2 regions of the Bradyrhizobium sp. 25ACV genome follow, and region 2 is predicted to be linked to the other one. Evidence: riboswitches for the same ligand, from Rfam matches in the RefSeq annotation. Region 2 holds a riboswitch; the other holds the start of a gene.
What was found. A riboswitch is a leader RNA that binds a small molecule or an ion and turns the genes downstream of it on or off. The one in region 2 is predicted to bind cobalamin.
Positions count from the first base shown of each region.

Region 1: it holds a riboswitch for cobalamin, as region 2 does, so the genes downstream of both, RAD04_RS15145 (TonB-dependent receptor) here and RAD04_RS00480 (TonB-dependent receptor) in region 2, are expected to answer to the same signal.

Region 1 covers NZ_JAVAYO010000006.1:301-12,146, reverse strand. The annotation lists gene RAD04_RS15190 (PAS domain S-box protein) at 1-1,403, opposite strand, end outside; gene RAD04_RS15185 (hypothetical protein) at 2,116-2,511, shown strand; gene RAD04_RS15180 (hypothetical protein) at 2,508-2,696, shown strand; gene RAD04_RS15175 (hypothetical protein) at 2,903-3,064, shown strand; gene RAD04_RS15170 (transglycosylase SLT domain-containing protein) at 3,146-5,332, opposite strand; gene RAD04_RS15165 (adenylate/guanylate cyclase domain-containing protein) at 5,655-7,391, shown strand; gene RAD04_RS15160 (hypothetical protein) at 7,516-7,692, shown strand; gene RAD04_RS15155 (hypothetical protein) at 7,831-8,040, shown strand; gene RAD04_RS15150 (hypothetical protein) at 8,141-8,404, shown strand; cobalamin riboswitch at 8,448-8,662, shown strand; gene RAD04_RS15145 (TonB-dependent receptor) at 8,777-11,014, shown strand; gene RAD04_RS15140 (hypothetical protein) at 11,075-11,656, shown strand.
Region 2 covers NZ_JAVAYO010000001.1:101,870-113,715, forward strand. The annotation lists gene RAD04_RS00455 (aminotransferase class III-fold pyridoxal phosphate-dependent enzyme) at 1-436, opposite strand, end outside; gene RAD04_RS00460 (hydantoinase B/oxoprolinase family protein) at 447-2,027, opposite strand; gene RAD04_RS00465 (hydantoinase/oxoprolinase family protein) at 2,024-4,033, opposite strand; gene RAD04_RS00470 (hypothetical protein) at 4,630-4,776, opposite strand; gene RAD04_RS00475 (PepSY domain-containing protein) at 4,880-6,301, opposite strand; gene RAD04_RS00480 (TonB-dependent receptor) at 6,314-8,662, opposite strand; cobalamin riboswitch at 8,780-8,981, opposite strand; gene RAD04_RS00485 (histidine phosphatase family protein) at 9,054-9,626, shown strand; gene cobT (nicotinate-nucleotide--dimethylbenzimidazole phosphoribosyltransferase) at 9,619-10,671, opposite strand; gene cobF (precorrin-6A synthase (deacetylating)) at 10,682-11,431, opposite strand; gene RAD04_RS00500 (energy-coupling factor ABC transporter permease) at 11,478-11,846, opposite strand, start outside.

The DNA.
Region 1 (11,846 bases), on a different contig from region 2:
TGCTCCGATATCCTGGTAATGCGGTGGTCGGGCCCGGTCTCCCAGAACCAATCCGATGCGGTTTCGGCGTAGTCGCGGAATCGCTGTTCGGATGTCTTGAGCTCGTCGAACGCCTTATGCAGGGCATCTTTTGCCGCGAACTGCTCGGTGACGTCCACGTGCGTGCCGATGATTTCCATCACCTCGCCGTCGCGGCCGATCACGGGGTGTCCCTCGCTGTGGACGCGTCTGATCGAGCCGTCGGGGCGCGCAATCCGGAAGTCGATTTGGAAGGGCTGCTTTAGCCTGACGGCTTCACGTTCCACCTCGACAATCCGCCGAAAGTCCTCCGGCAGGATACGTTGCTGAAAAGCTCGGGCCGGGAGATCAGTCTGCTCCGGCTCAAACCCGAACAGTCGGTACAGTTCAGTCGACCGGTAGGCGAACTCCTGACGATGAACGTCCCAGGCCCAGCTGCTCGTATGGCTGAGGCGTTGGGCTTCGGCCAAATAGGCTTCGCTGCGACGCAGCCTCTGTTCCGCTTCCTTCGCAATGGTGACATCGGTCACCGCTCCGACGAACTCGATACGCCCGGATGGGTGCCGCACGGCGCGCGCCACGGAATGGAGATATTTGATCGATCCGTCGGGCATCAGCAGGCGGTATTCGTGGTCGAAATCCTCGGCCAGCTGGTAGGCCCGATCCAGGGTGCCGCGGACTGTGTCGCGATCTTCCGGATGGATGCGCTGAAAGGCGAAGCTCAGGGTCGGCTTCGTCGCGGGGTCGCATTGGAAAATGCGGAAGGTCTCCCTCGACCAGACCGCCTCGCCGGAGGCGAGGTTCAAGCCGAAGCTGCCGGTGTGGCTCAATTCCTGGGCCTGGGCGAGATAGGCCTCGCTCTGTCGCAGCGCATCCTCGGTCTCCTTGCGCTGGGTGATGTTCTCGCAGGCGACCAGCAGGATCGGCGTGCCGTCGCCGCGCAGCATCGCCTTGGCGTTTTCGCGGACCCAGAGCACCGACCCGTCCTTCCGGAACTTGCGAATCTCCCAGGTATGCGACTGGTCCACGGTCGTGAGGCACAAAGCGACGCATTGACGAACGAAGTCGTGGTCTTCCTCGAAGAAGACGTTCAGCACGGATTGGCCGATCAGCTCGGCCGTCGTGTAGCCCAGTTGTGCGGCGCCAAACGTATTCACGTTGAGCACGGTTCCGGACGGATCGACCATGAAGTACATGACCGGATTGTGCTCGAATACCTCACGCCATTGCTTCATGGCGTCACGCAGATCGGTGTTCTGCCGCGAGACGTCAGCGACCGCGGACCGGTCCTTCTCGCCGTTGCCGAATGATCGAAGCGCCGCAAGGCCGCCGAGCAGGAATTGTGCGGCCGAAGTCCCGATTTTTGTGATCTGGCCAGGCATCATCGCAAGCGTCCCGGCGCGCTAGCGTCAAGGCGAGTAGAGCACTTTGCCAGAACAGGGGCAATTGCCCCCGACCAAAGTCGGATTCCCGGTAAAACTCCCGGTTGCCGTGCAGCTTGCGCGCGTTGCGCTGTCTCGTTGCGCAGGCGGGCAGAGGTCCGCAAAACTACGGCACAAACCTACGTATAGCTCGCACAATCCTAGTTCTAGCGCGCATTTACCTCCGTACAATTGAGCGATGCGTTGCAGCGGCGTAGTTTTGCGGTCAATCGAGAGGAGACGATTGCGGAGCACAAATCGCTGAAAGGCTCGGGGATGTTGCCCCCAAAAAGCCAGGCTCTGCGTCCGCCCCCTGACTTGCCGGATGAATTGGCGGTCACGATTGAGAAGCCGCATTTTCCGTGACGACCGTGGCGACCCGTGCTTGCGCACCAAGGAAGCCGGGACCCCTAAGAGGTCAAGAGGAGAGGATGATGTGCGATAGCCCCGACTACTCCGAGCGCCGTCCCGAGACCAAAGGCTGTGCTGTCTGCGCGGCGAAGTTTGGCCTGATCCGATACTATTCCTGGCGGACGCCGCTCTGTTCGAGGAAATGTCTCGACCGGTTCAGGGCGCGCCGCGAGCGCGACCGCCGCTGGTTGTTCCGATATCAGGCGGCCTGAGGACCAGCCGCCGCGTCTGCCACCTCAGGCAATTTCTTCGTCGGGAGGCTGCGTTGAACCGTACCTGCAAGCTGCTGTTGGCGATCGCGCTGCCGCTTCCGCTGGTGACGGGCGTGGAGGCCGACGAAGCCGGACGGGATGGTTCACATCGTCACCATCCGCCCCAGGATCAACTGCTGCACGAGAAGTTCTATTCGAGCTGGCACATGCCGGACAATCCGGTTCTGAGCTGCTGCAACAATGCCGATTGCTACCCGACCGAGATTCGCTACGTCGACGGCAGGATCTACGCGCGGCGCCGGGAAGACGGCAAATACATCCTGATCCCGTCCCAGAAGGTCGAGCGCAACAGAGACAATCCCGACGGCCGCAACCATATCTGCGCGCCACCGCCGTCCGCCTCTCTGGTCGACTTGGTCTACTGTTTCGCGTTGGGAGGTGCCACGTGAGATTCGTATTGGTGAACGGCAGAACTCCGTTCCGCAAGACGTCGTGCCTTTGGTGCTGCGAGGAGATCGACGGTGGCTATCTGCGCGACGCCAGGACGCTGCTGCGCTACTGCGGCTACGATTGCTACGCGCTTCATCACGAGGCCGCGCCGTTGATCGAGGGACGTACGCGCGCGGCATCTTGAGCCGTCAGGCTGGCAGAACGCATTCGGCGGATCTGCCTTCGGTAGGAGAGGACACGGCATTGAGATTCATGCTCGTCAATCAGGAACATCCCTGCCACGGCGGCGTCTGCAGTGCATGCGCCCGGCCGCTGGGTGCGAGTTACGTCCGGCATGTGTCCAAGCAAGAGCGGTATTGCGACTACGGTTGCTACCGTCAGCAGACGGCCATGGACATGCTGTGGCCCCGCATCCCGTTCGAGGGGATCGCGATGCTGACGGCGATCTCGAGCTGGGGCTGGATGATTCAGATGGGCGCGCTGTCGCGCGCATTGGCCGAGGCATATCTGCGCGAGTACGACCTTCTGACCATGGAAGGAGGTGACGGCTAGCTGAACGATGCAGGCCGCGCAGAGAGCGGTCGGCCGCAGTCCCGCGTCCAGCCCGCGCCGCGTCCAGCCCCGGCGGCGAGGCTAGGGTGAGGGGGCTGCGGCCGATCCCGTTGGTGCCGCGCTCACTTCCTGCGTCGTGACGCGCTGGTCGGACTTGCCGGCGACCATGCTGCTGCCCTCGAACCTGGCGCGGTACACCAGCACGTTCTCCATCACGCGCTGGACGTAGTTGCGCGTCTCCGACAGCGGGATCCGCTCGACCCAGTCGACCGGATCGACCTTGGGATCCCTGGGATCCCCGCGGGCCTGCACCCATTCGCGCACGCGGCCGCGGCCGGCATTGTAGCCGGCGAAGGTCATGATCTGGTTGCCGCGATATTCCGACAGCAGCGCGCTGAGCTCGGCCGCGCCCATTTGCGTGTTGTAGACGGGATCGGAGACCATCTTGTCCCAGTCGTAGGTCAGGCCGAAGCGCTTGGCGGTGTCGCGGCCGGCTTCAGGCGTCACCTGCATCAGCCCGACCGCATTGGCCGGCGACTTGTCGCGCTGGTCGAACGAGCTTTCGGTGCGCGCCACCGAATAGATCACGCTGGTCTCGATCGCGGGCGCGACCTGCTGGTGCTCGGGGATGCCGATGGTCGGAAAAGCGTAATGGTCGAGCGCGAGCCCGCGCGCCAGCGCCGACTTGCCGACCTCCAGCATCACGCGCGCATCGCGGCGCTGTCCGGCGAGTTCGCCGAGGCCCTCGAGGGCCGCGACGTCGGTGCTCTCCTTGGCGAAATCCTCGGCGTAATAGAACACCGTGTCGCGCTCGCCGATGCCGTAGAGCATGTCGGCGGCGCGCACGCGCTCGTCTGCGGGCGGGGTGTCGAGCGCGGCCAGCACGGGCGAGGGCGGTCGCAGCTCGATGCGATCGAGGCCGAGCTTTGCGCGCGCAAGCTGGCCGTAATAGGCGGTCGGATAGCGCGCGGCCGCCCGGTAGCTCATGCGCGCATCGGCTGTCGCCCCCATCGCCTCGGCGGCACGGCCGCGCCAGTAATGGGCACGCGACAGCGCGATCGGATTGGCCGAGCCTGCGTCGATGGCGGCGAAGTGCACCATGGCTGCCTGGGGATCGCTCAGGAAGCGCAGTGCGATCCAGCCGCACATGAAATGATAGTCGACGCGGTAGACTTCCTTCTCGGGCACCGCGGCCGTGCGCACCACATCATACGCCGTTTTGAACTTGCCCTGGTCGAGCAGCTTGCGCGCGAGCAGGCGACGCTCGCGCCACCAGGCGTCGGTGTCCTGGGCCGCCATGGTGTCGGGCGCGGCGGCAAGGATCACCTCGGCGGCATCGTCGATGCGGTCCTTCTGGAGGTGCCATTGGGCGCGGCACAGCACATAGCCGAGATCGCGGCGCGCTTCGGTCGGTACGTCCTCGAGATAATCGTTGGCCTTGCTGGCCTTGCCGGTGACGGCGGCGCAGGCCTTGACGATCGCCAGCGCATCCTCGCCGAGCCGTTTTGCCGCGCGCCGCGCACCGGCATAGTCCTTGGCGCCGAGCCGCTTGTCCATGCGGGCGCGATGATCCTCGGAGTTGAGCAGATCGCGGAACGCCTCGTAGGAATCCTCCTCGCTGCGCTCGGACAATTCGTCGGTGCGCCAGGCCTCGCGCACGAGGCGGGCAGCCCTGTCGGCGTCGCCTTCAGTGAGCAGCACGCGGGCGAGGGCGAACTTGCCCTTGGCGCTGGTCGGGCGGTCCATGGTGAATTTGTGCACGGTGGCCGCGTCGGCCTTCTCCTGCCACAGCCGCGCCTCGGCGCGGCGGCGGAGCAGGGCACTGCTCGGCCAACCCGGATTGGCGGCAAGGAAGGCGGCATAACGCTTGAAATTGGCGGTGCTCTCGGAATGGCGCAGCATGAACCAGTCGGCGAGCTTCTGTCCGGCGGGATCAGCGATGCGGTCGCGCGCCGCGCTCGCATCGTCCGTCTTGCCCTTGCGCGCGAGGTCGATCGCGTCCTTCAGCGCGGCGAGGTCGCCGGTCAGCGGCGGCGGCGCCGGCTTGTCCGAGGGCTCGTCGTCGGTCTTCTTCGCCTTGCGCTTGGCCTCGGCATGCTTGCCGTGACGGGACTTGGCCGCGGCATGACGCTGCTTGCCGGCTTTCGCCTCATGCGACTTTTTCGGCGCGGACGATTTGTGGCTGCTCTTCGCCGCCAGCTCGGTCGGAAGGAGGGCCATCGCGGCCACGGCAACGAGACACGCGAGCGAGCGTAGGCACTGGTTCATCCCATGGTCCCCCTGCGAAACCACTACAAACCAAGGTCCGCGACGACATGCGGCTTGAGAATCAACGACATCGAGAACGATGCCACGGCATCGTTTCGCATTCCCCACGCTGTCGCAACAATGCGGCAAAATACGGATGTGACGAGGGAACTTCGGCTTGGGAGCAAGGGTCAGTTCGTTTAACCTTTGTTAACGATCCGGGCCCGCCCGACGGCTTGGCTTGGTCCTGGGCGTCACAAGCCCAGATTGCGCGTGTTCCCGCAGCCAGATCCGGTGTATGGAGTTCCCTTGCTCCGTCCCTTTGGCCTTTGTCCGTGCAGCTATGCCGATTTTCAACCAGTCGATCAGGCGCAAGATCGTCGGCATCGCCCTCGGATTGATCGTCCTGATGCTGGTCACCTCGATCCTGTCGATGGTGATGTCGAGCCAGGTCGGAATCCTGCTCGACGAGCTGACCAACCGCTACATCCCGGCTTATGGACATCTGGCGCGTGCCAACATTCGCTCGCTGGAGCGGTCGGTGGCGCTGCGGCGAATGGTGATGATGAAAATGCAGGCGCCGTCGGAGGAGGAAGCCTATGCGGCGCGCTTGCGAGAGTTTGAGGAGGCCGATCGCAAGATCGACGACGAGGCGGAGGCCGCACGCACGCTCATCAACGCGATCATCGACGATTCCAGAACGCAGTCCGACAATGCCGGGCTGGCGCGGATCGAGACGCGCATCGAAACCGCGCTCACCGAACTTCGGCAGGCAATGAATGAGGATCATGCCAAGCTGCTCAAGCAGGTCGATGGCAAGCAGATGACCGAGGTGCGCGGCACGCTGGAGCATCTCGATACACTGCGCGATCAGTTCAATCAGAGGATCGACACGATCCGCGCGGACATGTTGAAGCAGGTCTTTGCCTCGACAAAGACAGTGATAGGCCGTCAGCATCAGGCGATCGTCATCTCCGCCATTGTGACCTTGCTCGCGGCGATCGTCGGCTTTGCCTTTGCGCTGCTGGTGTCCAGCGGCATCACGCGCCCGGTGCGGCTGCTGCTCGCCGGCACCCGCGAGGTCGAGGCCGGCCGCTTCGACAAGACCATCACGGTCTCCACGCAGGACGAGATCGGCGAGCTCGCCGCGGCCTTCAACCGCATGACCGAGCAGCTCAGGCACAACGAGCGCATCCGCGAGACCTTTGGCCGCTACATCGATCCCAAGGTGGTGCAGGGGCTGATCGACCGGCCCGAGGTCGCGATCGACGGCGAGCGCCGGGTCATGACCATCATGTTCTGCGACATGAGCGGCTTCACCTCGATGAGCGAGGGCATGACCCCGCGTGGCCTCGTCAGGGTGATGAACCACTATTTCACGGTGATGTCCGGACCGATCAGGGGTAATCGCGGCATCATCGACAAATATATCGGCGACGCCATCATGTCCTATTGGGGCCCGCCCTTCATCGAGGAGGACGAGCAGGCGCTCCTGGCCGGCATCGCCGCAACCGAGATGGTCGACCAGGTGCCCGCGCTCCAGAAGCAGCTGCCCGACCTGCTCGGCATCCGCGCCATGCCGGCGCCGTGTGACCTGCGGATCGGCATCGCCACCGGCGAGGTCCTGACCGGCAGCATCGGCTCCGAGCTGATGATGAGCTTCACCGTGATGGGCGATGCCGTGAACCTGGCCTCGCGGCTGGAGGCCGTCAACAAGGTCTACGGCACCCGCATCCTGATCTCGCAGGCAACTGCTGACGCGATCGGAGCGCGGCTCGAATTGCGCGAGATCGATCGTCTCGCGGTCGCAGGCCAGAGCGGGCCGCAGCCGATCTTCGAGGTGATGGCGCGGGCAGGTGCGCTCACCGGCGCGCAGGACAGCCTGCGCACGCACTATGCGGAAGCGCTTGCCGCCTATCGGGCCCGCCGCTTCGACGAGGCGCGCGCCGCCTTCAACGCCGCGCTCGAAGCCGTCCCCGGCGACGGCCCCTCGCGCACGATGCTCGGCCGCATCGCGCAATTCGAGGCCAAGCCGCCGGAAGAGGGGTGGGACGGCGCCTGGCGGCTGGAGCAGAAATAGCCTTTTTTGTTGGACCAGCCCGCCCTGTCCGGAAAAAACGTTTCTACTCGATAACGATGTTCGCCGTGACCTATTTCCCGGGCTTAGGTTGGATGTCCTTGAGGCGTTTGACGGGGACACGCCGATGACAGAACTTCAGGACAGGCTGGAACGGTTCGAGACGCTCACCGCCGAATGCGAGCTGATCGCCAAGCTCGCCACCGACAGCACCAAGCGCGAGTTCTATCTGAAACTCTCGGAACAGTACCGTCAGCTGGCGGTGGACATGCGGCAGGCGATCGCGACCAAGGCTGCTGCCTGATCCCGGCTGCAATCCGTTCTTAAGGTTTGGCGCGCATCCTTGACCTCACGAGCGATCGCTCGTGGTGGAAAGGCCGGGGTTCGCTGCAATGCAGCGCACCTCGCGAGTGTCATTTGCCATGTTTGACAGGGCAATCACATGCGCCTCGTTGCCGTGATCATATTCGCGCTCATGACGGCGGCCTGCGACCAGGAGCAGGACATCACCGGCTCGACGCCGACCTGCCCGATGCGGAACTACAGCTACAATCCCCGCGACATGAACCAGTGCGTCAGTGCCTGCAAATCGTGCGATCGCGGCACCACGGTCACCTGCACCACCTCCTGCACCCTCAAGGGCGCGCGCTGAGGCCACCACTTTCTCGTTGCGCGCCCAGCGGCGGTGCTGGGACACCGGAACGATTCACTTGGGTTAATCATTGAAGCAAGTGGGCAGGACGCGGAGTCCGATGGAAATGGGTATGCTCGATCCCGGCCGATTTCTGGTGTCGTGCTCGCATTGCGATGCCTGGCCGATGGCGGCCAATGTGAAGCGGTCGAGCTGGACGGCGTCTCCGCACGAGGTGCGCTTTGTCTGCACGCGCTGTCGCCGCGAGGAGACCGCCATCGTCTCGGCCTCCGGCGAATTGACCCCGATCAAGCGCGTCGATGTTCCGCCAAGCGACGTCGCTGTCGCCTGGGCCCAGGCACAGCGTGTGCGAGGGCGGACCTGAGCGCCGAGCATGCACCGGTCGATTGACTCCCGGGGCCAACGGCTCCTAAATGATCGGCGACGGTTCTCCTCGCGGAGATCAAAAGGGAATGTGGTGCGGGATTGTCCCAATGCAGGGATTTGTCTCAACGCCACGGCTGCCCCCGCAACTGTAAGCGGTGAATCTTTCGTCTCATGCCACTGGGAATCTCGGTCCTGGGAAGGCGACGCAAGGTCACGACCCGCGAGCCAGGAGACCTGCCGTCAGCCGTGGTCACACGCGAAGATGTCGGTCGGGGAGTACAGACATTAGCTTCACCGGAGCAATCCATCGCTCTGCCGTGAAACCTCGTTCGCTGTGACGTGCCACTGACGTCATACCGAGGTTACAATTGTGTCCCGTCTTGTCCCTGCCGCCAGGCGCCTCAGCGCCGGCCTGCTCGCATCCGTTTCCCTCCATTCGCTCGATCTGTCCTCCGCCTTCGCCCAGCAGGCGCTTGCCGAGCAATTGCCGCCGATCGAAGTGACCGGGCCCGACGATCACAACCGCACACGCGCCGGGGCGATCGGTGACGGCGAGGCGACGCGGCAGCGGGTGAGGACGAATGTCGCGCCGGCAGGCAATGGCGCCGGCTCATCCGGCTCCGGCGGTGAGGCTGCCGCCGGCAGCGGCGGAATCGTCGGGGCTGCCACGACCGTCATCACGGCCGCGGATATCGCGCATTCGCCGTCGCAGACGCTTGCCGAGATCATCGCGACGCAGACGCCTGGGGCTCAGATCACGACGCTCTATGGCGGCCAGATCGGCGCCAAGACCAGCGTGGACCTGCGTGGCTTCGGCGCCTTTGCCACCGCCAACACGCTGGTGCTGGTCAACGGACGGCGGTTGAACGACGTCGACATGGCGCAGGTGGACCTCTCCAACATCCCGCTCAATTCGATCGAACGCATCGAGATCACGCGGGGCAATTCCGGCGCGGTGCTCTACGGCGACAACGCGGTCGGCGGTGTGATCAACATCGTTACCAAAAATGGCGTTGGCGGACCGCCCGTGACCGCGCGCATCGAGGCTGGCTTCGGCTCGTTCAACACCAGGCTCGGCAACGTGTCGACCTCGCTCAATTCCGGTCCGTGGTCGACCTCGTTCTACGGCAATACGGTCAGGACCCATGGCTATCGCGACAACAACCGCTATTCGCAGCAGAATGGCGTCGGCAATCTCAATTACACCACGCCAGACCTGACTGCTTTTCTCACGGTTACCGGTGACAATCAGGAGCTGCGGCTGCCGGGCGGCCGCACCGTCGATCCCTCCATCGGCCTCGACGAGCTCAGGGCCAACCGGCGAGGGACCGGCACGCCGTTCAACTACGCCAACCAGCAGGGTTTTGGCGCGACCGCGGGCTTCACCAAGATCCTGGTCAACGGCGTCGATCTCATCGTCGACGGCGGCGTGCGCGACAAGAAGCAGCAGAGTGCGTTCTTCTCCAGCCCGGCGCCGATTCCGGCGTTCTTCACGTCGACCTATGTCGGTTCCCATCTGACGACATGGTCGATCACGCCGCGGCTCAGCGTGAAGAGCCTGCTGCTCGGCATGCCGTCGCAGCTCCTGGCCGGCATAGACTATTACGATGCGAGCTTTGAGCAGAACCGCGGCGCCGGGCAGGGGCTTTCCCCCTGGCACAATTACGATCTCAGGCAGCAGACGGTTGCGGGCTATTTCCAGCACACACTGGGAATCGCGCCCACGACGGACATCTCCTACGGCGCGCGTGTGCAGAACGTCAGTCTTGCGGCACGCGACAATTTCGACCCGGCAGCTCCGTTCAACGGCGACATCGGCGCGCTGCCGCTGACGAGCAACGAGACCCAATATGCGCTGCATCTCGGCGCCGAGCATCGCCTCAACGACCAAGTCTCGCTGTTCGGCCGCGTTGCGCGTGCGTTCCGCACGCCTGATGTTGACGAGCGCCTGTCCTCAGGGCCTTCCTTCGATCCCTTTACCTTCGCTGCGATCCCGCAAACGTTCCAGCTCAAGACCCAGACCTCTTGGGACATCGAGGGCGGTGTTCGCATCAAGGGCGGCGGGTTGCAGCTGCAGAGCAGTGTCTATCTGATGGATCTCACCAACGAGGTCCATTTCAATCCGGTCCTGTTCTACAACACAAATCTTGATCCGACCCGCCGCTACGGCTCTGAGACCAGTCTATCCTATCGCGTCAACGACGCCCTGCTGCTGCGCTCCGGCGTGGCCTATACAAGCGCGGTCTTCCGCGAAGGCATCTGGGCCGGCAACGACGTGCCGCTGGTCTCGCGCTACACGGCGAGTGCGGGCGTCACTTGGAACATCTGGCAGAATTACGTGGTGCTCGATGCCACCGCGCGCTTCTGGAGCGAGCGGCGCATGGACAACGACCAGGCGGGCACCCAGAAGCCGATCCCCGCCAACGGCACGATCGATCTCAAGCTCAGCGGCCAGGTTGAGCGCTACTTCTGGTCCCTCAGCGTCAACAATATGCTGAACGCGCTCTACTACGACTACGCCATCGCGAGCACCTTCACGGACGGCCGCTTCAGCGCCTATCCGCTGCCCGGCCGCACCTATCTGCTCAAGGCCGGTGCAACGTTCTGATTTTCGCCGGGGCTGTCACACGCCCTCAAACGGACTAGAATTCGAAAAGGAGATTCAACCATGGCTCTCAGCATCCTGCCGTCCAGTGGCGATCGCTTCCGACTTCACCCGGTCGCGCCGCGCCTTGCGCCGATGTTCTGCTTTGCGCTGCTGACGGCGTCATGCGCGCTCGCAAGTTTTGCGTTCGCCTGCGCCACGCCGTTCGCAGCCTTCGCCGTCATTGCCGCGGCGATGCTGCCGCAGCGTCCGGCGCTGCTCGTCGTCACCGGCGCCTGGCTCGTCAACCAGACCATCGGCTTCGGCGCGCTGCACTATCCCGTTGATGCCAGCACGATTGCCTGGGGCTTCGTGATCGGCGCGGCCGCGCTTCCGGCGACCGCGGCCTCGTCGGCGGTGCTCAGCCTGCTGCCGCAGCGCCGCACGCCGCTGACGCTGGCGATCACGCTCGTCGCTGCCTACGGGATTTACGAGCTCGTGCTGCTCGCCGCGACGCCGTTCCTCGGCGGCGAGGGCGCCTTCACCGCCGCGATCGTGACGCGCATTGGACTGACCAGCGCGGTCTGGCTCGCCGGCCTCGTCGCGATCTGTGAGATCGTCCGTCTGATCGATCCGGCCGGACGCAAGCGAGCAATGTCGGCTTGAGCCGCTCTCGTAGCCCGGATGGAGCGAACGCGTAATCCGGGGCCGCCCCTCATTTTGCACTGTCCCGGATTACGCGGAGCCTGTCATCGGGCGGCGCTCCGCGCCGACCCGTTGGCTCCATCCGGGCTACGGGACCGTGCCTGTGTCGCCCTCTGTCAATCCGCGTCGCCAAAAATATTCCGCTTTACCG
Region 2 (11,846 bases):
GCCATTGCGGCTGCACGGTCATGCTGCGCGACAGGCCCGTGATGCCGTGATAGGCACGCTCGCGCGTCGCCAGCGCCGAGCGCTGCGTCAAGGCCTGGCAGAGCGACAGCGCCATGTCGTTGGCCTCGCTGCCGCTGATGCAGAAGCGCACCGCGCCGACCCATTCCTCTTCGCCGACGAACGCCATCGCCATCAGGTCGTCGGCGGCCTGCTCGCGGCCGACCCAGGTCCAGCCCTCGTTGACGACGGGCGTATCCGCCGCGCGGCGGATCGCCTCCACCATCGCGGGATGACGGTGACCGAGACCGCCACCGGTGTTGCTGCCGTCGATGAGCTTGCGGCCGTCCGCAAGATGAAAATAGACGCCCTCGCCGCCGACCACGGCCATGGGCGCGCTGTCGCCCGCGTTCAGCCTGGTTCGCAACAATTTGCTCATCGCAATCCCTTCACTCCGCAGCTTCAGCGCCGTAGCCGCCGCCGCCGCAAGTCTCGACGGTGACGAGATCGCCGTGCTGCAGCACGAGGTTAGATTTGCCGTCGATCGCGACGCTTGCGCCCTGCCTGACAAGCGAGATGCGACAGGCCTTGCCGGGTTCACCGCCCTGCATGCCGAACGGCGGAATCACCATCCGCTCGATGCAGGTGGTCAGATGCATCGACGGAGCCAGAATGCGGTAAGCGCGTACGACGCCATCGCCGCCGCGGAAGGCGCCGGCGCCGCCGGATTGCCGGCGGATGGCCTGCTGCTCGAGGCGGATCGCGTAGTTCGCCTCGATCACCTCGACCGGCGTGTTCGAGGTGTTGGACAGATGCACCCGGGTTGCCGAGATGCCGGCCCGGTCATGACGCGCGCCTTCGCCGCCGCCGTGGACCTCATAGAGCATCTTCCAGGAACCGTCCTGCCGCGGCTGCGCAAAGAACAGGACGCCCGCGGTGGTCGCGCCGCCCGCGGACAATCGTTCGGGGATGGTGTCTTGCATGGCGCGGAAGATCGCATCGACGATGCGCATCGACGTCTCGTGGTTGCCGGCGGCGACGGAGGCCGACCAACCCGGCTCCAGGATCGAGCCCGGGCGGGTGATAATGGTCAGGGGACGGAGCGCGCCGGCATTCTGCTGCATGTCGCGCCCACTCATGATGCGCGCGGCATAGGCGACAGCCGAGCGCGCCATGAACGGCGTCGTGTTGCAGAAATTCGAAACGCGGTCACAGCTCCCGGAAAGGTCGAAGGTCGCCTCGTCACCGGCAATGGTAATCTTGACGTGGATACGCGCGGGCGCGTCGTTCACGCTGCCGTCGTCGAGATGATCTTCGCCCTCGTAGACGCCATCCGGCAAGGCGCGCAACGCTTCGCGCATCTCGATTTCGGAGAGGTCATGCAGGCGCGACTGCGTCGCCGTGAACACCGCCTTGCCGTGCTCGCGGCAGAGATCGACGATGCGCCGCTCGCCGGCCTTGGTCGCCGCGATCTGCGCAAGCAGATCGCCCTCGCCGGATTCGGGGTCGCGGATATTGGCCTTGAGCAGCTGCACGATCGGCGCATTGACGCCGGCCGAGGTTGCGATCAGCACCGGCGGAATCCGCATTGCCTCCTGGAACGTGTCGATGGCTTTTGCAAAATAACTGCCTGGCCAAGTGCCGCCGATATCCGGCCAGTGCGCGAGGCTGACCGCGAACGCCACGATCTCGCCATCGACGAAGACGGGGCGCACGACCTTGACGTCGTTGAGATGATTGCCGCCGAGCGCGCCGACATTGTAGATCACGACGTCGCCGTCATTCAGGCTGTCGCGCGGCACCACCTTCAGCAGTTCGGGGACCGTGTAAGCCATCGCGCCGAGATGGATCGGGATGTCGCGGCCCTGTCCGACCAGGCCGCCATGGCCGTCCGTGATCGCCGACGACAAATCGCCGGCCTCGCGCAGCAGCGGCGAGCGCGCCGAGCGCGTCATCACCAGGCTCATCTCCTCGGCCGCGGCGGAGAGCCCGTGCCTGATGACTTCGACGACGAACGGATCGAGCTTCATGTTGCCCTCCGCGTCAGGAACAGATTGCCTGAAACGTCCGGCCTCGCCTGCCAGCCCGGCGGCACCACCACGGTGGACCAGGCGTCTTCGATGATGGCCGGGCCGCGAACGGTGTCGGCCAGCGAGGCACGGTCGATGATCCCTGTCGCGATGTCGTGGAAGCCATCGAACGAGCAGAGGCGCGTACCTGACGACAGCGCCCTCGCCGCCGTCGCCGGCCGGCTCACCACCGTCGTCGACGGCCGGCGCGCCTGTACCCGCACGGATTCGATGACGCAGGGCTCGCTCGTCGCGTAGCCGAAGAGTTCGTGATGCCGCGCCAGAAAATCCTTCTTGAGGCTGATCACGTCGAGGGGCAGTGCGAGCGGGACTGGAATGGCGTCGTTCTGCGCCGCGTAACGCATCAGCGCCACCAGCTCGACCTCGATCTCCGCCTGCGCGACACCGTTGGCGATCAGGGGCGCCGACGCATCGTCAATGAGCGCCCCAATGCGCTCCGATACGCGTACGAGATCGATGCCGTCGAGGCCAGCGCGCAAGGTCTGCTGCTGCAGGAAGCTGAAATCGGCGGTGAGACAGCCCAGCGCCGAGAACGCGCTCGATGCGCTGGGCACGACGACCTCTGCAATCCCATAGAGATCGGCGAGCCCCGCGGCATGCATGGGGCCGCCGCCGCCGAAGGCGAGCAGCGTGCAGTCGCGCCCGTCGATGCCGCGCTCGACCGTGACGCGGCGCAGCGCGCGGGCCATCGTCGCGTTGGCGACCTTGATGATGCCGAGCGCCGTTTCGGTGAGGCTCAGCCCCAACGCCCGCGCGATCGGCGCGATGACGCGCCTGGCCGCCTGGACGTCGATGCCGATGCGGTCGCCAAGCTTCGTTTCGGGATTGAGATAGCCGAGCACGGCGTTGGCGTCGGCGATGGTTGGCTCGGCGCCGCCGCGGCCATAGCAGGCCGGACCCGGCTCGGAACCGGCACTCTCCGGCCCGACCGTCAGGCCACCCGGGCCGCTGCGCACGATCGATCCGCCGCCCGCCCCGATGGAGTGAACCGCGAGCATCGGCTGGCGCAGCGGCTTGTCGCCGAGCATGCGGCCGTCGGTCATCTCGGCTTGGCCGTCGACGATCAGGCACACGTCCGTCGTGGTGCCGCCCATGTCGAAGGTCAGCATGCGCGGCGTGCCGAGCTGGCGCGCGATGCTGACCGACGCCGAGACGCCAGCGGCCGGGCCCGACATTGCCATCACAAGCGGGCGACGTTTCACCGCGGAGATCGGGATCATGGCGCCGGCGGAATGGAACACCTGCAGGCCGGGGCCAATCGGCAGGCGTTGCTCCAGCTCGCTCAGATACTCGACCGCAATAGGCATCGCGGCCGCGTTGAACACGGTCGCCGAGGTCCGCTCATACTCGCGTGCCTCGGGGTTGACCTCATGCGACAGCGAGACATGGGCGACGACGTCCTTGAGGCGCTCGCCGAGCATTTTTTCGTGCACGGGATTGGCATAGGCGTGAAGGAGAGCCACCGCGACGCTCTGAACGCCGGTCTCTTTCAGCCAGGCCACCAGGCGCTCGATCTCCGCTTGCTCCAGCGGCTTGAGCACACGCCCCTCGTGATCGAGGCGCTCGGCAAGCCCGAAGCAGCGCTCAGGCGGCACGAGCGGCGCCGATTTCGGCGGAATGTCGAGACGGTAGAGATCGCGACGGCGATAACGCGCAATCTCGAGCACATCGGCAAATCCCTCGGTCGCGACCAGCGCCACCTTCGGCAGCCGGCCCTCGACGATAGCGTTGGTCACGCGCGTGGTGCCGTGGACGAAGCGCTTGACCTCGCTTCTGCGCAGGCCCACCGCCTCGATCGCCTCCAGCATCGCCTGAACCGGAGCGGCGGGGCGCGACGGCACCTTTGCGATCCGTGCCTCCGATGAATCGCGCCGGATCGCGATGATATCGGTGAAGGTGCCGCCGATATCGGTGCCCACCTCCCAATGATATTCGGAGGAGCTCATGTGCGGGGGCGGCGACAGATGAGGTCCGAACCGGACGCCGGGCTGTTACCGTCCATCGCGACATCCAATGCCCAACCGAGAGCGCTCATCATGCATCCCTTGTCTTGCCATTGTCCGCGAGTGTGCGACAGAGCGGTCAGGTCGGGATAGAGCCAGAGTTGTCGCAAACCATCGGGTCAGCTCCGCGAGCCGCAAATTCGGCTGCACGTTTTGGTGCAGCTGTGCCCGCGCGGAGAGCATGCAGATGTGGACTGCTGGACGCCAGCAGAGTGCATCGCACCACGGATTTTTCGGCGCAAACCGTCACGTCCGTTGCACTGCAATCCGAACGTCTAAAATCGTCTGTCTAATTTGCAGGCGATCGGAGAGCGCTGCGTGAGGTCCGGATGCCTATGAGCTATGCACGGCAGGCGGCTCAGCCTTTCTTTATTGTACGGTCAGTAAGCGAGGATATCGTCCGGTCCGATCGATGGACGACAGCGCAGCCATCCATTGGGACGAGTTCGTTAGAAACCATCGAGATTCGGACGTCCTGCGTTGAAAGTCGCGATCGCGGGCCAGATATTTCCTGAACCCGCCAGTCATGTTCGGATCGACTATCGCCTGCCATGCCCTTCTTCCGGCTCAACGACGGCCATATGAACCCCGATGATCTCGGGGATTTCGATCCAGAAACCGTGCCGCGCGCTGTCGCCGCTTTCGGGGGCCACATGGTCACCAAGGGCATGGAGCTGGCCGTCCATCGCGGATCAGGGCAAAAGCCTATTGGGCACCGGGGAAGACCGGCCTGGACTAAAGAAGAGCCGATGTAACCGCCGGCCGTTGGTCAGGATGCGCCGATCTCGGTCAGGACCGTAGACGCCGCCAGCCAATCGCGATCCCGGTGACGGAGAACATCAATCCCAACGCACACAGTCCGACGATCAGGACATCGCGCAGACGCGGATGCGCCAGCAGGACCGGAAAATCGAGCGTGTGGAGCGCGCTGTAGAACCAGCGATAGGCCCGCCGCGAGGCATCCAGCCTTTGCACCACACTGCCATCGGCACCGTCGATATCGAACCAGAGGTCGCCGCAGCGCGAGCGGTAGACGGGCGCACCCGGAATAGCCGATTGCGCGGGGTAGTCGTCGTTGCCAGCAAGAACGGACGGCGCGCCGCAGCCGGCGGCGAGGCGCGCCACCAGATTCTGGATCTCATGCACGTCCAGAAATTCCGTTGGTCCGTCGCGGGACGCGTCCCCTGCCTTGATCAAGACCTGATGGTCAAGGCTCACCCGATCGCGGCGATAGACGTCGCCGTTGAAGGCAAACCATTCGATCTCCCGGGCCGAGGGTGATATCGGCTGCCGATCGAGCCATGAGGCAGCCGCCCAATCAGGCAACGCGTTCATCACGCCGGATTCGGCCGCGGTCAATTGTCCGCGCGAGAACAGCCGGCCGTGATCCATGGAGAGCCAGCCGCTGAGACTCCATGTCAGCACGAACATTGTTGCCGTGAGGCCAATGACGTGGTGCAACGCGTGCCAGCCACGATAGGGCGAGGACATCCGGCGCCGTCGCAGCTGCACCCGCGCGATCCCGAGCACCGCACCAAGCATCGCCGCGATCAAGGCCAGCAATGACAGCGTCCAGACGACGCGATCCCACAGTGACCAGTTGCTTCTCAGGACCGTCGGGTAAATCCAGTGCAGCACACTGCCGGCCCAATTCCAGCCCCGGTCGCGCCGCCTCGTGTCCAGGACGATCTCGCCGGTGGCCGAGGAGACATAGACTTCCGTCCCGGCAGCATCGCCGAGGGCCACGCGAAACAGCGGCCGGTGGCGATCGAAGCCGTTCGGCACGCTCCACTGATCATGGTCCGAGAACGCAACGACCGCGGCCTGCGCGGCATCGAGCCCGCGATTGCGCCCGTGCTCCCGCGCGATGGCAAGCGCGGTATCGGCCATTGCGACCGACGCATCCGCTCCGTCGGAGACGCGGACCGCGCGCGAATGCGCTGGTCCCGACACGATGTAGACCGCTGCATCGCTCCGCTGGATCAGCCGGACGCGCACGGCGTCCGCGACCCCGCTCGCCGCGACCGCCTCCGCAAGCGGGATCCTCGCCGCTCCGCGATCCACCGGCGCAAGGCCGGCAAACCGTTCCGCTTCCGTCAGCGACGGAAACGGAACGAAGTGCATGACGATCCCCGTCGCGAACCACATCGCGAACAGCAGGCAGAACGCGATCCCGAGCCAGCGGTGCACCAGGACGATCGCGCCCATCATCCGTTCAGCGCCCTACCATTTGAACGCGGCCGAAAGCTCGTAGGTCCTGGGCGCGCCGAGCAGGATCTGGTCGGGATAGAATGGATCGCCCCAGATCGCATAGCGCTTATCGGTGATGTTGCGCACACGGAAGGTCAGGCGGGCCTGGTCGACCGCATTGAACACCGTCTTCGGGATGTCGACGAACGCGTAGACGTCGGCGACGGTATACGCCTTCATCGTCACCACATTGGCATCGGTATTGTAGCGATCGCCGACATGGCGGCCGGTGATGCCGAGCTCCACCGGCCAGGGGGTGAAGAACCGCCAGGACGCGCCGGCATTCGCCACGATGCGCGGCACGTTCGGCGGCGTATTGCCGGAGAACGAACCGCCGGCGAAATTGTAGTCGGCATAGCGGGCGTCGACATAGGCGATGTTGCCCCACAGCCGCAGCGGTTCGATCGGACGGACCGACGCCGCAAGCTCGACGCCCTTCGACTCCTGTCGCCCGGCGATGTTGAGCGCCATGCCGCCGGCCGCGGCATAGACGTTTTTGCGCACGATGTCGTAGGCCGAGAACGACCACTCGGCCCTGTTGTCCCAGAACAGATGCTTGACGCCGGTCTCGTAGGTCCGCGAGGTCGTCAGGTCGAGCGGTTGGGTCGGCAACAACAGGAAACTGGTGTTCGCGGAGACGTCGGCGCCGGTGGCGTACTGGCTGAAGAAGGTCAGGCCGGGCACGGCCTCCCAGGTGTAACCGATGCGGCCCGTCACCGGCGCCCAGTCTTTCGTGAACGGAAAGCCCGCGTTCACCAGGCCGGCGGTATCGGTCGAGTTGCGATCGAGCCCGATGTGCTCGATGCGCAGGCCGCCGATCAGCGCGAAGGTCCGCGTCAGCTTCAGCCGGTCCTCGAACGACAGCGCCTCGTTGTCGATACGCGCGGTCTGCTGCTTGGTCGTGAGCAGACCGTAGAAGCCGCGGTTGGGATCGACCAGCGAGACATAATCGTTCGGGAAGTTTGCCGCGCCCGGCCTGACGAAATCAAGATAGCTCGACGACAGCGTCGTGACCAGGCGATTGTCGAAGCCCGCGATATTCGCGTCCCAGATCAAATCGGTGATGTTGCCGACCAGCCGCTGGCTGTGCGCGACAAAGAAGCGCTCGCGATACACCTGGTTGTTGGTGGAATCGAACGCCTCGATCTCGTTGTTGAACCAGGTGCGCTCGGCGCCGTAACCATAGGCCTGACTCTTCAGCGTCAGGTTCGGCGCCAGCTTCAGCTCGAAACCGCCGCGCAGCCACACCTCCTGAGCGACATTGCGGTTGTCGAGGACATTGTAGTTGGTGTTGAAGGTGCGGTCGTCGATCGTGACCGCGCCCAGGTCGGTCCTGTTGAAGTAGTTGCCGGAAACGATCCCCGTCGTCGCGTGCGAGCCGCTGAAGGCGATCGGCACCAGCGGCGCGCCCCAATAGGCTTTCGAGCGGTCCTCGCGATACTCGATCGCGCCCCAGATCTTGAGACTGTCGGAGATGCGATAGTTGAGCTGGCCCGACACATCGAGCATCTTTGTATTGGTGTCGTCGGCAAAGCCGTTGAGCGCGGAACGGCTGATGTCGAAGCGGTAGTCGAGGCCTTGCACATTGGTGCTGCCGCCCGAGCCGTAATGCGCGCGGAACGAGTTGAGCGAATCCCAGGAGAAATCAGCTTCGTTCCGGATCGGTCCCGTGTGCGGCTGCCTGGTGACGAAGTTGATCGCGCCGCCGGCGGCGCCCTCGCCCGAGATCAGCGAGGCCGGGCCCTTCAGGAACTCCACGGCCTCCAGATTGGCGGTGTCCATGATCCGCGAGGTCATGTTCTGCGGACCGATCTTGATGCCGTTGTAGAGCGTGTTGATCTGGCTGTTGGTGAAGCCGCGCATCGAGAAGGCGGAAGGCTCGGCCGGATTATCGCCGGAGGTGACGCCGACCGCCCCCTGCGCCACGTCGGACACGGTGCGATAGCCCTGCTCGCGCATGGTCTCGGCCGAGATCACCTCGACGGTCGCGGGCGTCTCGCGCACCGTCAAGCCGAGCCGCGAGGCGCTTTCGGCGACGGCATTGCTGTTAAGCGGCGTCGGGGGTGGCGCAGTCGGCACGACGGGCTTCGGCATCGCTGCTGCGGCCGCCGACCTGCGCGCTGCTGCGCGGCGCGTGCTCTGCGCCTCCCGGCCGGCAGGATTGGCCTGCTTGCGGGATTGGGCCGGCGACACCTCGACCGGCGGCAGGGGTTCACGGGCCTGCTGCGCCAGCGCAGCGGGCGGATCGAGAGCGGCAAAGGATGTGAGTGCCGCGGAGGCGAGCAGGAATTGTCGCGGTCGTAAGATACGGATGGAAGACACGGTTTTCGGACCTCGGTATGACGTCAGTGGCACGTCACAGCGAACGAGGTCTCACCTTTTGGCTCTTCAGCCGTCCGATGAAGCCGAATGTCTGTACTCCCCGACCGACATCTTCGCGTGTGACCACGGCTGACGGCAGGTCTCCTGGCTCGCGGGTCATCACCGCTTCGTCGCCTTCCCGGGACCGAGGACCCAGTGGCTTCTGACGAAGGATTATCCGCTCACAGTTGCGGGGGCAGCCACGGCGTTGGGGACAATGTCCCCGCACCGTATTCCCTTTTCATCCCCTCTCGGGGAAACCGTCGCAAGCATCTAGGATTACCATCAAGACAGAGTCAATGTGCCAGTTGCGGCGTTATGGCCACAACGACCAACTTCCTTGGAGATGAGCATGGAAGGCGAGACCTTCCTCTGGTTGATACGGCACGCGCCCGTCGCGGGCGTCACAGGCACCATCCATGCCGCCGACGCGCCGGCCGATCTCAGCGATCGCGTGCAATTGGACGCTCTGCGGCGGCGTCTGCCGCGGGATGCCGCCAGCTATGCCAGCCCGTCGCGGCGCACGGTCGAGACGGCACGCGCGCTGGGGCTCGAACCGAAGCTGGTCAGTGAATTCCGCGAGCAGGATTTCGGTGACTGGACCGGCCATCGCCATGACGAGCTCGCTGCCACCGGCGGCGAGGCCTATGCGCAGTTCTGGAGCGATCCGGCTGGCGGACGGCCGCCGGGCGGCGAAAGCTTTGCGGATCAGGTCGCGCGTGTCCGGCTGGGCCTGTCGCGGATCGCAGCCGGATCGGCCACGCTCGTCGTGCATTCCGGCACCATTCGCGCCGCGCTCTGCATCGCGCTGGATCTGACGCCGCAGGCCGCCTTGCGCTTCGTGGTCGATCCGCTGTCGCTGACCCGGATTGATCGCCTTGCGAGCGGCTGGCGCGTCGTCTGCGTCAATCAGCGGATCAGTTAGGTCTGTCAGGCACATTGGCCTGCGCAAACGTCGCCATGCCGTTGTGAAGGCTGCAGGCGAGCCGTACCAGCGGCAGCGCGATGGCAGCACCCGACCCCTCACCGAGCCTGAGATCGAGGCTGATCAACGGCTGCACGTTCAGCGCGCGCAACACCAGCCGATGCCCCTGCTCCGCCGATTGATGCGACGGCAGCAGGAACGGCTGGCACGACGGATTAAGCCGCACTGCTGCGAGCGCTGCCACCGATACGATGAAGCCATCGATCAATACAGGGATGCGGCGCTGCGCGGCCGCGATGATCGCACCTGAGATCGCCGCGATCTCCAGGCCGCCAACGGCGCATAGGATTTTTTCCGGCGAAGCGCCGCCAACGCCGTGACGCGCGATCGCAGCATCGATGACACGGGCCTTGTGCGCGCGACCCGCCGCATCGACGCCGGTGCCGCTGCCGGCGATCTCCTCGGCGCTGATGCCAAGCAGGCTCGCCGCGATCGCCGCCGAAGTCGTCGTGTTGCCGATCCCCATCTCGCCGAAGATCAGAAGATCGGGCTGATGGGCCGCCGCACGTGCGACGGCGCTCTGGCCAGCCTCGAAGGCGAACGCCAGCTCCGCAGGCGTCAGCGCGGCGTCCACGCTGAAATCGCGCGTGCCATGGCGCGGCTTGTCGGTGACGATACCTGCCATCTCGTCCTGCGCCAGCGTGCCGGCATCGACGACGTCCAGGCTCGAGCCAAGCTCACGCGCCAGCACCGAGATCGCGGCACCGCCGGAGGCGAAATTCGCCATCATCGCGATGGTCACGGCTTGCGGATAGGCCGAGACGCCCTGCGCGACGATGCCGTGGTCGCCGGCGAAGATGATGATCGGCACCCGCGCGGCACGCGGCTGCTCGGTCGCCTGCAGGCCCGCAAGCTCGATTGCGAGCTGCTCCAGCCGGCCGAGTGCACCGGTCGGCTTTGTCAATTGCGCCTGCCGCGCGATGGCCGCCTCGCGATGCACTACGGAGACATCGGGGCAATTTTGGGTGACCCATTCGGGGAGCATGCTGCCTCGCTTACGGCCTGCGCTTGAGAATGTAGCTGTCCATGATCCAACCGTGCCGCTCGCGCGCCTCTTGTCTCGTGGCAACGATGCGAGTGCCGACCTCGGCGAGCACGCCTGACATGACGATCTGGTCGGGCATGCCGAGATAGGCGCCCCACCAGATCTGAAAGCCTTCCGGATCGAGCGACTGGAACGCCGTGCCGCCGTCGAGCATTACAACAACGGTATTCACACCTGCCGGCCAGCCGCCTTCACGCAAGCGCCGCCCGGTCGTGACCAGAAAGGGCTCGCCGATGTCGTTGAGCGGCAGCGCATGGGCCGCGCACAGCGCCTGGATCGAGGTGATGCCGGGCACGACTTCGATCGTCGGCAACGGATTGAGCCGCCGCGCAATCCGCAACGAGGAATCATAGAGCGAGGGATCGCCCCAGATCAGCAGCGCAACCCTGCCCTCACCTTCGAGATGCTTTGCGATCGCTTTCGACCAAGTCGCGGCAACCGCATCGTGCCAATGGTCCACGCCCTTGCGGTAATCAGCTTCAGCTGCGTCGCGCACGGGAAGGTCGAATTCGGCGATCGCTGTCTTGTCGCTGGTGAGCACATCGGCGCAGATCGTCCGCCTGAGATCGGCGAGATCGGACTTCGCCGTCCCCTTGCGCGGGATCAGGATGAGATCGGCGGCATTGATCGCTTGAACAGCGGCGCGCGTGAGCTGGTCGGGATCGCCGCAACCGATGCCTATCAAAGAGAGCGTGAGCATCGCGAACGCGACGGACGGCCCTGCAGGCCGCCCGTTCGCTTGTCTCTCAGGCCGCGTTATGCAGGCGCGGGGTGACGAGGCCGGGCGCGGTGACGCCGCGCAACGACTTCGCCAGCGCCAGCACCGCGAGATCGGCGAGCGGCTCGATCACGATGACCAGCGCATAGGACGCCGCGAACGTCGCGATGTTGGCGAGATTGGTCATGGCAAAACCGGAGCCATAGAGCGCCCAGAACGCCACCCAGGCGATCACGCCGGCCTGGTAGGTCGTCGAGAGCGCCAACGCCTGCCGATACTTCAAATCGACATAGGCGGTGTTGCGCGAAATGATCCGTGTGGCGATCGCCTGGATCGCGAACAGCGGCACCAGCAGCGTGGTGACGTTCATGCCGTATTGCGGGATGTCGGCGGGCTC